2 regions of the Alteribacillus sp. HJP-4 genome follow, and region 2 is predicted to be linked to the other one. Evidence: predicted binding sites of a transcription regulator. Region 2 holds the regulator's gene; the other holds the start of a gene.
What was found. Region 2 encodes NrdR, which represses ribonucleotide reductase genes. Its sites were predicted from a motif close to AACACNATATATNGTGTT; they were not measured.
Positions count from the first base shown of each region.

Region 1: the regulator NrdR is predicted to act here: its motif matches at 2,335-2,352, upstream of ACE4RR_RS09235 (vitamin B12-dependent ribonucleotide reductase).

Region 1 covers NZ_JBHIKY010000008.1:35,347-43,305, forward strand. The annotation lists gene ACE4RR_RS09235 (vitamin B12-dependent ribonucleotide reductase) at 1-2,242, opposite strand, end outside; gene dat (D-amino-acid transaminase) at 2,597-3,442, shown strand; gene ACE4RR_RS09245 (lipoate--protein ligase family protein) at 3,521-4,357, opposite strand; gene ACE4RR_RS09250 (rhodanese-like domain-containing protein) at 4,633-5,013, shown strand; gene gcvPB (aminomethyl-transferring glycine dehydrogenase subunit GcvPB) at 5,362-6,843, opposite strand; gene gcvPA (aminomethyl-transferring glycine dehydrogenase subunit GcvPA) at 6,843-7,959, opposite strand, start outside.
Region 2 covers NZ_JBHIKY010000023.1:1,139-9,097, reverse strand. The annotation lists gene polA (DNA polymerase I) at 1-88, shown strand, start outside; gene mutM (DNA-formamidopyrimidine glycosylase) at 101-928, shown strand; gene ytaF (sporulation membrane protein YtaF) at 1,025-1,660, shown strand; gene coaE (dephospho-CoA kinase) at 1,682-2,284, shown strand; gene ACE4RR_RS17040 (glyceraldehyde-3-phosphate dehydrogenase) at 2,396-3,424, shown strand; gene speD (adenosylmethionine decarboxylase) at 4,010-4,393, shown strand; gene nrdR (transcriptional regulator NrdR) at 4,559-5,041, shown strand; gene ACE4RR_RS17025 (replication initiation and membrane attachment family protein) at 5,102-6,517, shown strand; gene dnaI (primosomal protein DnaI) at 6,526-7,470, shown strand; gene mqnC (cyclic dehypoxanthinyl futalosine synthase) at 7,571-7,959, shown strand, end outside.

The sequences.
Region 1 (7,959 bases), on a different contig from region 2:
CCTTCTGCACCTGCTCCACTGTATATCCGCGTGGTGCGTTAACGGTCTTTGAAAGTGAACTGTCCACCCATTTTTGGATAACACACTGAACATCTGCATGTGCTTCTGGAGACAGATCCATCGCTGAGATAAAAAATTCTGGAAGCTCTTCTCCGGCTTCTCCAGGATGACGGCTGAGATACTCTTGTACAATCTCAGCGTTAACTTCAATGAATTTACCCAGACGGCCGCTGCGGAAATACTTAAATGAGAAGTACGGCTCGAGCCCTGTACTTACTCCTACCATCGTACCGGTACTGCCAGTCGGAGCAACTGTAAGGAGATGGGAGTTTCTTATTCCGTGGTCGAGCACGCCCTGCCGGATATCTTCCGGCATTTTCTTCATATAGCCTGAATTAATGAACTGTTCACGAAGCTGTACTGTCTCTTCTTCTGTCTTTCCAATTAAAAATGGAAAGCTTCCTTTTTCTTTTGCCAGTTCAATACTTGTCCGGTATGCAGTTGTTGCAATTGTTTCAAAAATCTGGTCTATTAATACATTGCCTTCTTCTGAACCGTATACTGTTTCTGCATAAATAAGCAGGTCATGAAGCCCCATAACGCCAAGTCCGATGCGGCGCTCACCTTTCGCCTGCTTCGTATTATCCTCGAGAAAATACGGTGTGGCATCAATTACGTTGTCCTGCATTCTTACACCGGTCTTAACCGTGTCTTTTAATTTATCAAAATCTACTCGGCATTCTTCTTTATCAGCCATTTCTGCAAGATTTACCGCAGCCAGGTTGCAGACGGAATAAGGAGCAAGGGGCTGCTCGCCGCAAGGGTTCGTCGCCACCACTTTTTGTCCGTAGCTTTGTGCATTTGTCTGCTCATTGGCATTATCAATAAAGAAAATACCAGGTTCTGCAGAGTAGGTAGCACAAATATTGATAAGCTTCCACAATTCTTTTGCTTTTATCGTGCGATACGTCCGAATGCCGCAGCCTCGTTCTTCCCATTCTCGGACATCACCGCTCTCCTGCCACTCTTTATTGTAAACAGCCATTTCTTCCTGTGAATAATTTTCAACATCTGGAAAACGAAGTGCGTAATCTTCATTATTTTCGACTGCTTTCATAAATTCATCTGTCAGACAGACGGATATATTCGCGCCGGTTAGAAACTCAGGAGAGTTAACAGTAAACGTTCCCCCGGTCTGCAGTTTTTCTTCCGCTTCCCTTATGACTTTTTCGTTGAAGCCGCCCTGGCCTGGAATGGATTTATAATTCAGCACACCTTGATACATTGATTCCTCTGTTTCGGAAAGCGGAGTGAACTTCAGCTTTTCTTTTACAAGCCGTCGGATTTGCTCATCTTCCGTTTTTTCAAGCAGAAAACGAAGAATGCGCGGGTTCTGCATTTTGGAAATAATGAATTCCAGAATATCTGGATGCCAGTCTGCGAGCATTATCATCTGAGCTCCGCGCCTGGATCCGCCTTGTTCTACAAGATGCGTCAGCTTGGCAATGTCATCAAGCCATGATACAGAGCCTGAAGATTTTCCGTTTACTCCCCTGGCAAGCGTGTTTCTCGGTCTTAGTGTGGATCCGTTCGTTCCGACTCCTCCGCCTCTGCTCATAATTTCCATGACTTGTTTGCGGTGCTCAGAGATGCCTTCTCTTGAATCTTCCATAAACGGCATCACATAGCAGTTAAAGTAGGTCACATCCGTCTGGGCGCCTGCTCCGTATAGGACACGCCCTGCTGGAATAAAGTTCATGTTCACCAATTGCTTATAAAACTTTGTAAAGGAACTGCTTCTTCTCTCTTCAGTCGTTTCCACTGAAGCTAGTCCCGTTGCATTTCTTTTAGCTATCTGCTCATAATAAATTTCAAGCGGCTTTTCAATGACATCAAGCGAGCGGGTGACAACTCCGTCAGCTGCCTCCTGGGGGTCATCAATCACATGATGAAAATCTTCATCGACATAAATATCTGCTCTGCCCGCTTCCCAGTTAAGGGCGGTTACATATCCATAGCCTCTTGCAGGGAATTTAGGATCCTCCTTGACGGTCAGAACGACAAAATCCCCTGCCTTTAATGTTTTCTTTTCAGTATCTTTAAAAGTGTATCTATCAAGCATCACGAGACGGGAGACACCTTTTTTTGTAATTTCCATATCCTCGGTGATCGGGTGCACCTGAGGGAAATACGCAATGTCATCATTTAAGCTTTCTTTATTAATTTTCATCACCTGCTGCATTGTTGTGCTCAAGTAATCGTCCTCCCCAAAGAACAGTTTGTATAACTATTCCCTTAGTATGATTTGTTTCAGTTTATCAAAGAAGGAGCAACAAATCAATATATAGTGCTCGATATTTTATAAAATACACCATATATTGATAATAGATAGAATTCGACACTTTTTGTCAACTTTAGAAAAATGCGCATCCATGAGATAAATGACTTATGCTAATGAAAAAGCCGGAGTAATACTTATTATCAATCAATTTTCTGGGTTGCTAAATGTAGAAGAGATCTGTTTATTCTCACTCGCAGTTCACTGTTATTTCATGATAAGGTAAATACGTAAAATGAATGAAGGAGGCATTATTCTATGGAACATGTGTGGATAAATAATAAAATGATCCCAAAAAATGAAGCAGTTATCCCATTTAACGACCGGGGGTATTATTTCGGTGATGGTGTATATGAAGTTATCCGTATATACAACGGGCGCTTTTTTTTAATGAACAAACATATGAAAAGATTACAACGGAGTGCCGCTGAACTCGATTTTTCTCTTCCTTTTACCCAGGATGAAATAGAAAAGCATGCAGCAGCATTAATCTCAAAAAATAACGTAAAAGATGGATATATTTATATTCAGGCCACCCGCGGCGAGCAGGAGAGAAATCATTTATACGAAAGGTCGTTGGCTCCTGTAGTTACAGGGTTTACAAAGGAAGCTCCCGTACCGCTGGAAAAGCAGAAAAAAGGTATAACCTTATATGCGGTGGAGGATATACGCTGGCTGCGCTGCGATATTAAAACGATTAATTTATTAGGGAATGTCATGGCCAAACGAAAAGCGGAAGATAATCAGGCCCATGAAGCTATCCAGCACCGTGGAAATATTATTACCGAAGGATCCTCTACAAATGTATTTATTGTCCAACAAGGTATATTGTACACCCACCCTGCCACTAATTTAATTTTGCACGGGATTACAAGAGAACTGATACTTTCCTTGGCTGAGGAGCATGCCATCCCATGGAAAGAAGAAGCGTTTACCATGCATGAAGCTGCGCTTGCAGATGAGATGTTTGTATCAAGCACTACAATGGAAATTACTCCTGTCACTAAAGTTGAAGGGACATTCAGCGCTGATTATTCTATCGGTACTGTAACTCGAAAACTTCAACAGGCATTTCAGGAAAATATCAGACACGAATGCTTCTAATAGCAGGAAAAGCGTAAGGACTATGAGAGACGCGAATTCGTATAAAGAAAGCGATTCCTAAAGTGCCGGAATCGCTTATTACCTTTTAAAATTCCACTCTGCCGAATTATATCTTTTATTGGCTAGTTCCAGTATCTGCTTTTCTTCTTCCTCAGAAACAGTATATTTCTTCCATTTAACATTTAATCCTTCTGCAAAGCCTTTGTGAAAAGCGGCAGTTAATTCGTCCATAGAGATAGGTTGTTCTGCAATCTCATTAATAGCAACAGCTTTATTTTTGAACGCCCGCTGCATTCTCTCTCTCACCTTTTCGCTTGGGTAATTAAACAAATCAAACAGCTGATCTTCATTAATATCAAGAATGATAGATCCGTGCTGCAAAATCACACCTTTCTGTCTTGTCTGGGCGCTCCCAGCTATTTTTCTTCCTTCCACGACAAGCTCATACCATGAAGAAGCATCAAAACAAACAGAAGATCTAGGATTTTTCAGGGCTGCTTCTTCTTCCTTTGTTTTCGGCACAGAAAAGTCTGCCTGGAGTCCTAAATGACGGAATCCCTGCAGGATTCCCTCTGAGATTACACGATATGCTTCTGTTACTGACGCCGGCATTAAAGGATGGTCCTCTGGAACAATCACACTATAGGTCAATTCTTTGTCATGCAATACGCCCCGTCCGCCTGTCGGTCTTCTTACAAAACCAAGATTGTGCTTTTTTACAGCTTCCATATTTATTTCTTTAAGTACTTTTTGAAAATACCCGACAGAAAGCGTCGGCGGATCCCACCCGTAAAATCGGACGACCGGAGGCATACTTCCTTCACTATTCCAACTCAGAAGCATTTCATCCATAGCCATGTTATAAGCTGGAGAGCGTGTCCCCGAATTTATAAAGTACCATGTTTCCTTATCCATCTGCTTCACCAATCCTTCGAATATAAAAACATGTGCAGAAAAAAGTCTACCAAAGAATCTGTCTAAAAAAAAGAATGATGAACTCTCTTATATCTTTTATAATCGCTTCCACTGCACTAATAAAAAGTGTCTGCGACAAGTGACGGATTTCTTTATACAGCCAGAAAGGGACACGTTATAATAGAATTAACACAAATATTTATTTTGCTTCTGACCCAAAAGATTATTATAATACTTCATGGGACAGGTGTCATCATATAAAGGAGTGGAAAAACATGGTTACTTGGATTTTATGGGGGATATTAATTGGTCTGCTGGCGGTATTGGCGGTGCGGCGCTTGAAAACCCCTGGTTTTTTAACGGAGCTGAGCCAGGAAGAATTCATTAAAGGCTACCGGAAAGCGCAATTAATAGATGTGAGAGAACCAAAGGAATATAACGGCGGTCATATTCTCGGTGCGAGAAATATACCTTTGTCGCAGATGAAGCAGAGAATGAATGAAATTCGTCCGGATAAACCTGTGTATTTATACGACCATACCGGGAGCAGAAGTATTCAGGCAGCCCGGATGCTGAAGAAGAAACGTGGTGCGACAGATTTGTATAATTTGAAAAAAGGCTTCAAAAAATGGACCGGAAAAATAAAAAAAGGTTAATATATTGACGGTTCTTAGTCTCATAAAGGGTCACATGAAGAAAATATGGGCTGCTGGATAGTAAATTTTTCTTCCTGAATATAGTTTTCGTCTCTGAAGAGTAAAAATACGCTTCCGATTATCAGAAATGATAGTCGGAAGCGTTTATTCATTTGATGCGAAATAATTTCCTAAGTCGATTGCGAAATAGAAAATACGAACAATTAAATGCACTTATCATTCGATAATTAAACTTTTTCAGCTTCCTTACGCTCACAAAGTAACAGCTGAAGTCATCAAAGGGAGTGTATGGGCTCCCTTGGTGGCTGAGGCAAAGCACAATTCCCCTTATCCGTCCCCAGCTTTTTATTATACATTAACAGGAGAAGTCGATGCTGCCCGTTCATATTTTAAAACTGGTTTTCTCGCAGCCAATGTCTCATCTAGCCGTTTTACTACCGTAGTATGAGGCGCTTCCTGAACTTTTTCCGGTTCTGATTCTGCTTCCTTCGAAATTTGAATGAGTGAATCAGCGAATTCATCAAGAGTTTCTTTGGATTCTGTCTCGGTCGGCTCAATCATCATGCACTCTTCCACATTGATTGGAAAATATATTGTCGGAGGATGATAGCCAAAATCAAGGAGACGTTTCGCCATATCAAGAGTTCGCACTCCCAGCTTTTTCTGCCTTTTTCCTGAAATAACAAACTCATGCATGCAATGTTTATTATAAGGAAGTTCAAAGTACGGCTCAAGTCGTCTCATTAAATAATTCGCATTGATAACCGCGTATTCAGAAACTTTTCGCAGACCTTCTGCTCCCATCGTCCGAATATACGTATAGGCACGTACATTGATTCCGAAATTCCCGTAATATGGCTTTACTCTACCGATGGAAGCGGGGCAGTCATAATTCCAAGTAAATTGGTTACCTGCTTTTTGAAGCACCGGCTTGGGAAGGTAAGGGGCAAGTTCCTTTTTTACGCCGACCGGACCGCTTCCAGGACCGCCTCCCCCATGCGGACCGGTAAATGTTTTGTGAAGATTTAAGTGAACGACGTCAAAACCCATATCGCCCGGCCTGGTAATTCCAAGAATGGCATTTGAATTTGCTCCGTCATAGTAAAGCTTGCCGCCGGCTTCGTGAATAACCTCAGCCATTTCTACAATGTCTTCTTCAAACAAGCCGAGAGTGTTTGGGTTGGTCAGCATTAATGCTGCTGTATCCTCTCCGGCTACTTCTTTTAAATGTGCAAGATCAACAAGACCCCTCTTATCAGTTTTTACTGTAATTGATTCAAAACCTGCTACAGCAGCGGATGCCGGGTTAGTCCCGTGAGCTGAATCAGGAACAATGACTTTATTGCGCTGAGGCTGGTTATTGGCTTCGTGAAAAGCTCGTATCATCATAAGTCCCGTCCATTCCCCCTGAGCACCTGCAGCTGGCTGCAGGGTCACCTCGTCCATTCCGGTTATTTCTGAAAGGTGAGACTGAAGATTATACATAAGCTCCATAGCTCCCTGAACCTGCTCTTCCGGCTGATAAGGGTGGATATGGGCAAAACCTGCCAATCTCGCTGTGTCTTCATTCATTTTTGGATTGTATTTCATGGTGCAGGAGCCGAGTGGATAAAAGCCGGAATCCACTCCGTGATTTCTTACAGATAACGCAGTGTAATGTCTCATGATCTGCAGTTCTGACACTTCCGGAAGTTCAGGTTCATTTTTTCTTACACAATCAGAAGGCAGAATTTCATCTAAATTGACTTCCGGTACATCCTGTTCAGGAAGGGAGTACCCTGTGCGTCCATCTCTGCTTAATTCAAAAATCAATGCCATTTCCTGCTGCATTACACGAGCACCTCCAATTCTTTCACAAGATGGTCCATTTCTTTTTTTGTCCGAAGTTCGGTAACACACACGAGCATCTGCCCTTCCCGATTTTCATATACTTCAGAAAGGTCAAATCCTCCTATGATATCTTTTTCAAAAAGCTTTTTGTTGTATTCCCTGACTGCTCCAGGCAGCTTTATCACGAACTCGTTAAATACAGGCTGATCATCAATGATAGTGATTCCAGCTCGTTTTAAAGACATTTTTAGGTAATGGGCGTTCTGCAGATTTTGCATTGCCATTTTCCTCACGCCTTTTTTTCCAAGTGCGCTCATTGCTACTGCTGCTGCCAACGCATTTAAGGCCTGATTCGAGCAGATGTTTGAAGTGGCTTTGTCCCTTCGGATATGCTGTTCTCTGGCCTGAAGTGTGAGCACAAAGCCGCGCTTACCATCTTCATCCTGAGTCTGGCCGACAAGTCTTCCCGGCACCTTTCTCATAAATTTTCTGGTTGTGGCGAAATAACCGCAGTGTGGCCCCCCCATCTGAATTGGGATACCGAATGGCTGTGCATCCCCAACAACAATATCGGCTCCAAACTCCCCTGGAGGAGTGAGGGCCCCAAGAGAAAGCGGATTGCTTGATACGATAAATAAAGCATTGTTATCGTGTGTTTTTTCAGCTATAGTTTTTAAGTCTTCCAGGGATCCTAAAAAGTTTGGATATTGAACGATAACTCCTGCTGTGTTCTCATCGACAGCCTTTTCAAGAGCTGATAGATCGGTTTTTCCTTTTTGTACCGGCACTCTCTCCACTGTTAAGCCCGGCCCGCTTACATACGTTTCAAGTACATGGAGTGATTCTGGATGGACTGCTTCTGATACGACAATCTTTTTCCGTTTCATTTTACTTTGACCGGCCGCCAGCAGGGCAGATTCGGCCAGTGCAGTAGGACCGTCATACATAGAAGAATTTGCAATATCCATTCCTGTCAGCTCACATATCATAGTCTGAAATTCAAAGATGGCCTGGAGCTCGCCCTGGCTGATTTCCGGCTGGTATGGTGTATAAGCAGTATAAAACTCTGATCTTCGAATTACGTGATCTACGATTGCAGGAGTATAATGTTCATAT
Region 2 (7,959 bases):
ACCAAAGGTGATGGAGGAAACAATGAAGCTTCACGTTCCGCTGAAAGCCGATGTTTCTTATGGAGACACGTGGTACGACGCCAAATAAGGAGAGAGAAGTATGCCGGAGCTGCCGGAAGTTGAAACGGTAAGACGCACCCTGGAAAAATTGGTGGCAGGAAAAACAATTCAAACCGCTGAGATCAGCTGGCCCCGCATTATAAAAAGACCGGATGATGCGCTTGCCTTTGCCGCGATGCTTGAAGGCCAGAGGATTGAAAGTATCGGAAGACAGGGCAAATTTTTAAAAATAAATCTTCAGGACTATGTGATGGTTTCTCATTTGCGAATGGAAGGTAAGTATGAGATGGGGAGTGGAGAAGAGCCTGATAAGCATACGCATGTACGCTTTTTCTTTGCTGACGGCAGTGAACTCCGCTACCGGGATGTGCGCAAATTCGGGACGATGCATTTGTTTGAAAAAGGAACAGAGCAATCGGAAATGCCGCTTCGCCAGCTGGGCCCGGAACCTATTAATGATGAAGCTTTTACCGCCGAATATCTATCCGCCTGTTTTACGAAGACGGCCCGTGATGTAAAGACTGTACTGCTCGATCAGCGTGTAGTGGCAGGGCTGGGCAATATTTATGTCGACGAAGCACTGTTTCGTGCCGGCATCCGCCCGGGTGCAAAGGCTGCGGCCCTGAACCACAGGCAGACAGAAAAGCTTTGGAACGAGATTAATTGCACAATCGACGAAGCAGTTAAAAAAGGTGGAAGTACTGTCCGCTCCTATGTGAACGGCGCCGGAGAGATGGGGATGTTTCAGCTTGAGCTGAATGTTTATGGACGCAAGGATGAGCCGTGCCACACGTGCGGCATTCCCATTGAAAAAACAGTCGTTGCCGGACGCGGCACCCACTACTGCCCTGGCTGCCAGCCCGCTTAAAAGCACGAATACTCGTCAAATCTTTCATATGGATACACGCCTGCTGTGAATCCTCCATATACTGTCGTAGATATCGACAGGGAGGAGCCAGCTTTCATGGCACAACTCATATCACTATTTGTTTTGGCATTTGCTGTCAGTGTAGACAGCTTTGGAACTGGATTGGCATATGGCCTCCGCAAGCTTCAGCTCTCCAGCTCTGTACTGATTTTTATCAGTATCTGTTCTGGAGTATCTGTGCTGCTAGGTGCAGCGGGGGCAGGCCTGCTCACTCAATTTATACCGGATGCTGTTACGGAAACGATCGGCGGAATGCTGTTAATCGCGATCGGCAGCTGGGCTGTGCTGCAGGTGATGAAAAAAGAAAAACCGGCAGCTTCTGAAACGTTGGAAATCGATAAAGGCAGCAGTACTAATTTTATGAAACAAACGATTGAAATTATTAAAACACCTGAAAAAGCAGATATGGATGACTCCGGTTCCATAAGCTGGGGAGAAGCAGTCCTGCTGTCGGCAGCCTTATCTCTTGACGCCTTTGGCGCAGGAATAAGCGCTGCACTTCTCGGACTGAATGCTTATTATCTTGCAGCTGCAGTTGCTGTATTATGTGCCTTTTTTCTAGCCGGTGGAAGATCTGCAGGCGAAAAACTGTCTGCATTTCAATCGGTGCAGAAATTATCCTTTGCGCCGGGTGTTCTGCTTATCTGCTTAGGTTTATTAAATCTTTCATAACTGAGGAAAGGAGGGATAAAGATGGTAATTGGCTTAACTGGAGGCATTGCAAGCGGAAAAAGTATTGTTGGAAACGCTCTGGAAGAAAAAGGGTTCCCTGTCGTTGATGCTGATAAAATCGCAAGAGAAGTGGCAGAGCCCGGAGAAGATGCCTATGAAAAAATTGTAGAACATTTCGGGCCGGATGTATTAGAGCATGACGGCACGCTCGCAAGAAAAAAATTAGGAAAAATTATCTTTCAGGACCAGGAAAAGCGTCAGCTGCTGAACCAGATTATGCATCCCTCCATTCGCAAGCGAATGCTCGAGAGAAAAGACGAACTACAGCAGAACGGACATTCAACGATTATTTTCGATATCCCTTTACTTATAGAAAATAAGCTGCAATTTATGGTAGACAAGGTGCTGCTCGTATATGTAACGAAAGAAGTACAGCTGCAGCGGTTAATGGATAGAGACAAGGCCGGCGGGCAGGATGCTGCTGACCGGATTGCCTCCCAGATGGCACTTGATGAGAAAAAAGCGTTTGCCGATGAAGTCATTAATAACAATGGCACGATACAAGAAACTCTCGACCAGCTGCAAATTGTGATTCATAAATGGAAGATGAAGCCTGCCCGTTAAAAACGGGCAATTTTTTTTGTAAAAAACAGTACATTATCTATTTTAATGTGATATACTAATTCTACAAAATGATAATTTAGTGTAACACAATTAGCAGGGAGGCCTGTCTGTATGAAAGTAAAAACGGCAATTAATGGATTTGGACGGATCGGCCGGATGGTATTCCGGAAAGCAATACAGAACGAAGAACTTGATGTAGTAGCGGTTAACGCAAGCTACCCTGCCGAAACCCTCGCTCATCTTATTAAGTATGACACGATTCATGGTATGTTTGACAAAGAAGTGGAAGTCAAGGACGGGGATCTTGTCGTAGACGGAAAAATAGTATACCTACTAAACGATAGAGATCCGCTCAATCTGCCCTGGAAAGAGCTTGGCGTAGATATTGTGATCGAAGCCACTGGTAAATTTAAATCGAAAGATACAGCCGGACTTCATCTTCAGGCTGGTGCAAAAAAGGTCGTTATCACTGCACCAGGCAAGGATGAAGATGTGACAATCGTTGTCGGCGTTAATGACGATGACTATGACCCGGCAAAGCATCATGTCATCTCTAACGCTTCCTGTACGACCAATTGCCTTGCGCCTGTAGCGAAGGTGCTTGATCAGGCATTTGAGATCGAAAGCGGTTTGATGACAACCATTCATTCGTATACAAATGACCAGAATAATATTGATAACCCGCACAAGGATCTCCGCCGTGCCAGAGCCTGCGGCCAGTCGATTATTCCTACATCCACTGGAGCAGCAAAGGCACTTGCCAAGGTTCTGCCAAACCTGGAAGGGAAAATGAACGGAATGGCACTGCGTGTGCCGACACCAAATGTCTCTCTAGTTGATCTTGTTATTGATACCAAAAATAAGGTAACGGAGAAAGATGTGAATGCGGTACTCAAAATCGCATCTGAAACCGATTTAAAAGGAATTCTTGGATATAACGACGATCCGCTTGTATCATCGGACTATAACGGCAATGAACATTCTTCTATTATTGACGGCCTATCCACGATGGTCATCAACGACCGTCAGGTAAAAGTGCTGGCATGGTACGACAATGAATGGGGATATTCCTGCCGGGTGGTTGATCTCGTCTGTCATGTCGGTCGGTACATTCACGAAAAATCAGTGATGAGTGCATAAAAAAGCAGTTCCGGCTGTCTCAGCCGGGCTGCTTTTTTTGATGTGGAAAAAATTTAGGCAAAAAGAGATTTGGCTGCTGGAAGCCGGTATCGAATAATGGTCTGCTTCACGTCATAGGTTCATCGACAGTACGCGCTGAAAAGCCTGTCAGCGAAAGACGGCCACTACGTGAGGAAAAACAACAGTCAGAAGGCTGCAGCAGGAAATGCATGTTTTTTCCAGCGCCCGGCAGGGAACGTGGGGTTTAGGGCTTCTTAGTTTAAGACTGCCCTCACTATTTTCAGCAGTGTTGTGCTAAGCCAGATCTACTGAGCTTCTGCGCTAAAGAGCCTTGTGTGACTGATAAATTTTTATTGCAAAAAATGCATAAAGTCAGTATACTAATTTTCGTGAACTTCCATATAAGAGGTGAATAAACTTCTATTATGAAGCTGAAATTGAAGCGTTACTGAAAGGGTTAGGACCTCATTTCGGACTAACTTTCCCCCGTGGTAACGTGATGGCTGCCAGCTTTTGAAGCCACGTCATGATAATCGACACAAAAAGACATGATGATGAATTGATTTGAAAAGGGGGAATCCGCGTATGGATACAATGGGAAGACACGTCATTGCGGAACTTTGGGGATGTGACATGGAAAAGCTTAATGACATGAGTTATATTGAACGAGTTTTCGTGAATGCTGCATTGAAGGCAGGAGCAGAAGTGAGAGAGGTCGCGTTTCATAAATTTGCTCCTCAGGGAGTGAGCGGGGTCGTTATTATTTCTGAATCGCACTTAACGATTCACAGCTTTCCTGAGCATGGATATGCCAGCATTGATGTATATACATGCGGCGACCGGATTAATCCGAACGTCGCTGCAGATTATATCGCTTCTTCTTTAGGCGCCGATAAACAAGAAACCGTCGAAGTGCCGAGAGGAATGGGGCCTGTGAAGGTAGAAGCTCCGCAGATAAACGCTTTATAATAGGAAAAACCCGGCTGCCGGCCGGGTTTTTCTATGCCATCATTTAAATTAATATGATTCCAGCTTCCCACCTTCCCAACATCCTTTCATTAATGATATGATAGAACGTAATAATGAACGTGCGTCGTACTTTTGCAGTCGTGTTCAAAACGGAGTTGATAGCTAATGCGATGTCCTGCCTGCCAATCAAACGGTACACGGGTTTTGGACTCAAGGCCAAGCAATGAAGGTAGATCAATCAGGCGCCGCCGAGAGTGTGATGCGTGCCAGCACAGATTTACTACGTTTGAAATAGTCGAAGAGCTTCCTCTGATCGTTGTTAAAAAAGGCGGGACCCGCGAAGAATTCAGCCGTGAAAAAATACTGCGGGGCTTGATCCGTGCCTGCGAGAAACGGCCCGTCCCTTTGGAAACACTCGAAAATATCGTAAATGAAGTAGAAAGAGATTTACGAAGCGATGGCAGATCGGAAGTGAAAAGCGAGGACGTCGGAGAATTGGTCATGGAGCGTCTTTCTCGGGTCGACGATGTTGCTTACGTCCGCTTTGCATCAGTCTACAGACAGTTTAAGGATATTAATGTGTTTATTAATGAATTAAAAGATTTAATAAGTAAAGATAAAAAAGATGACAGAGATGATGGAGCTTAAAGCAAAGGCTTGGAGCTCTTTTTTCTCTGAAAGTCTGCATTTACGGAAGGAGGAAAAAGAGTGGCACTTCATTGGACGGAACTGCTTCCGGTGGATCGGTTTGCAGTAAGGTCCTCCGACTTTATCGGAGAGCGTGATCAAAAAACATTAACCCTTTTGTATCAGCCTCTTATTGGAACGGTTCCCATTTCCTTATTTCAAACGCTTTGGAGTAAACTGGAGCGTGACTGTTTATGGAGTTCGGAAGTTTCCCATCATGAGCTGATGGTATTATTGAACCTTCCGCTCGACGATATTTTTGCCGCTCGTCAGAAGCTCGAAGCCATTGGATTGATCCGCACCTTTAAAAGAAGTACTGAGACGACTGCTTTATTTATATATGAATTGCAGCGTCCTATGACGCCTGCAGAGTTTTTTCAAAACGATGTTTTAAGTGTTTTTTTATATAATAAATTAGGCAGAGACCGCTATATCGAAATCCGGAGCCGTTTCCTGCTTGAAGCTATTGACCATGAGGCCTATCAGGAGGTCACAGCTTCTTTTAATGATATATTTACATCTCTTCAATATTCTGAAATGCTGCTGCACGATGAACTTGCTGATGAGCCCGCAGGAAAAGAATACATAGGAAAGGACCAAAAGGCTGATATCAGTTTTGGGACAGAAGGCTTTGATTTTGAGCTGTTGAAGGCCTCTCTTCCTGCATTTATTGATGGGGAGACAATGCTGACTGAAGAGATTAAATGGGTGATTCGACGGCTTGCATTTGTGTACAGGCTCGAGCCGCTGGAAATGAGCCGGATGGTTCAGCAGTCTTTAACGGCGGATGACACACTCAATCCCGCGGAGCTTCGCAAAAAAGTCCAGGACTGGTACCGTTTTGAATACGGTCCGGAGCCCCCGGCCCTTGGCTATCGTGTCCATCCGAAGGAGTGGCGCACAATGGATAAAAAAGAGCCTGCCACAAATGAAGAGAAGATGGTCCGCTACTATGAACAGACCTCTCCTTTGTCTTTTTTAGAAAGTATTTCAGATGGCGCGAAGGTGCCATCTACTGATGTGAAGCTGGTCGAATCACTGCTGTTTGAATATCAGCTCCAGCCAGGAATTGTAAATGTGCTGATTGATTATGTCATGCAGACAAACAATATGAAGCTTCATAAGACGCTTGTGCAGAAGATTGCCGGCCACTGGTCGCGCAAGCAGCTTAAATCCGTTAAAGATGCAATGGAGCTTGCTAAAAAGGAACACCGTGAACGAAAGCACTGGAAGGAAAATGGCAGCCGCTCCAGTAATGGACGACAGGCAAAGCCGTATGTCAGAAAAGACCGGCTTCCAAAATGGCTCGAAAATGAAAAGCAGGTGCAGCAGGAGCCTGAGCAAATGAATACTGTTCCTTCAGACTCTTCGCTTGAAACAGAAAAACAGCGTTTTGAAGCGATGTTAAAGCAATTAAAAAACAGCCGCCAGAAATGAGGTGAGCCATGATGGATTCAATTAAGACATCACTGGACCAGTTTATGAAAAATAAAAATTGGCACTCCCGGTATGAAAAGCTGCAGCGGGAAGTATTGGATTACTCCAGAGTTCGGGCTTTTTTGGCGAGCCATCCGGAAGTAAAGGAAGCGCCAGCCGAAAAAAACATCAATAAACTTTTTGAATATAAAAGGGAACGGGAGCATTGTGATGCCTGTCCCGGGCTGGCGGAATGCCCGAACATTATGCAGGGCTATCAGCCGGAAATTTCTGCAGCGGACGGCCTTGTTGAGCTTCATTATCATCCGTGCAGGCTCAAACAGAAGGCTGATGAAAGAAAAAGACATCAGTCGTTAATTAAGAGCTTGTATATCCCCCAAGAAATATTGAATGCTACTTTTGATGATATTGAACAGGATCATGCAAGCAGGCTTTCTGCAAGCAATGCAGCGCTGGAATTTGCGATACAGGCACGGCCTGGGGAAGACAGCATCGGCCTCTATTTTCACGGTCCATTCGGCGTCGGAAAAACATACATGATGGGCGCAATTGCCAACGAACTTGCAGAGCGCCGGATTTCATCAATGATCGTATATGTGCCTGACTTTTTTAGAGAAATGAAGCAGTCGATATCCGATGGCTCGGTCCAGGAAAAGCTCGATAATGTAAAAAATATCGACGTGCTGATTCTTGATGACATTGGTGCAGAGACCATTTCACCCTGGGTCCGCGATGATGTGCTCGGTGTGATCCTGCAGCACCGCATGATGGAAAAGCTGCCGACGCTGTACACCTCCAATTTTGATTACGAGGAGCTTGAAGCACATCTTGCCTCGTCACAGCGCGGGGCAGTTGAAAAAATAGACGAGACGAAAGCAAAACGAATCATGGAAAGAGTAAAGCATTTAACCTCTCCTGTATTTATTGATGGAAAAAATAGAAGAGGAAGGTAATTCTTCAGCTGGGAATATATCCAGGAAATATGATACGATGAAGAAAGTCATTGACAAAGATTGAACAGGCTAGAGGCTTTTAATTATTGGAGGGTTTGTCATGAGCATAGATGCAATTCTCGATCGTGCCGTTTCAGGTGAACGATTGACAATGGAAGATGCTGTCCGCTTATACGAAAGTGATGAAATTGAGAAAATGGGAGCGGCCGCCAATAAAGTCATGAAAAAGTGGCATCCAGACCCTGTCACGACCTTTGTTATCGGCCGCAATGTGAATTATACGAATGTTTGTGATACCTACTGCCGGTTCTGCGCGTTTTACCGCCGGCCCGGATCGGACGAGGGCTATACACTATCCGATGAAGTGATTTTTAATAAAATCCAGGAAACGTCAGATGTTAATGGAACGGAAATTCTTATGCAGGGCGGCACGAATCCGAACCTTCCGTTTGACTATTACACGACGCTTCTCCGCGACATAAAAACTAG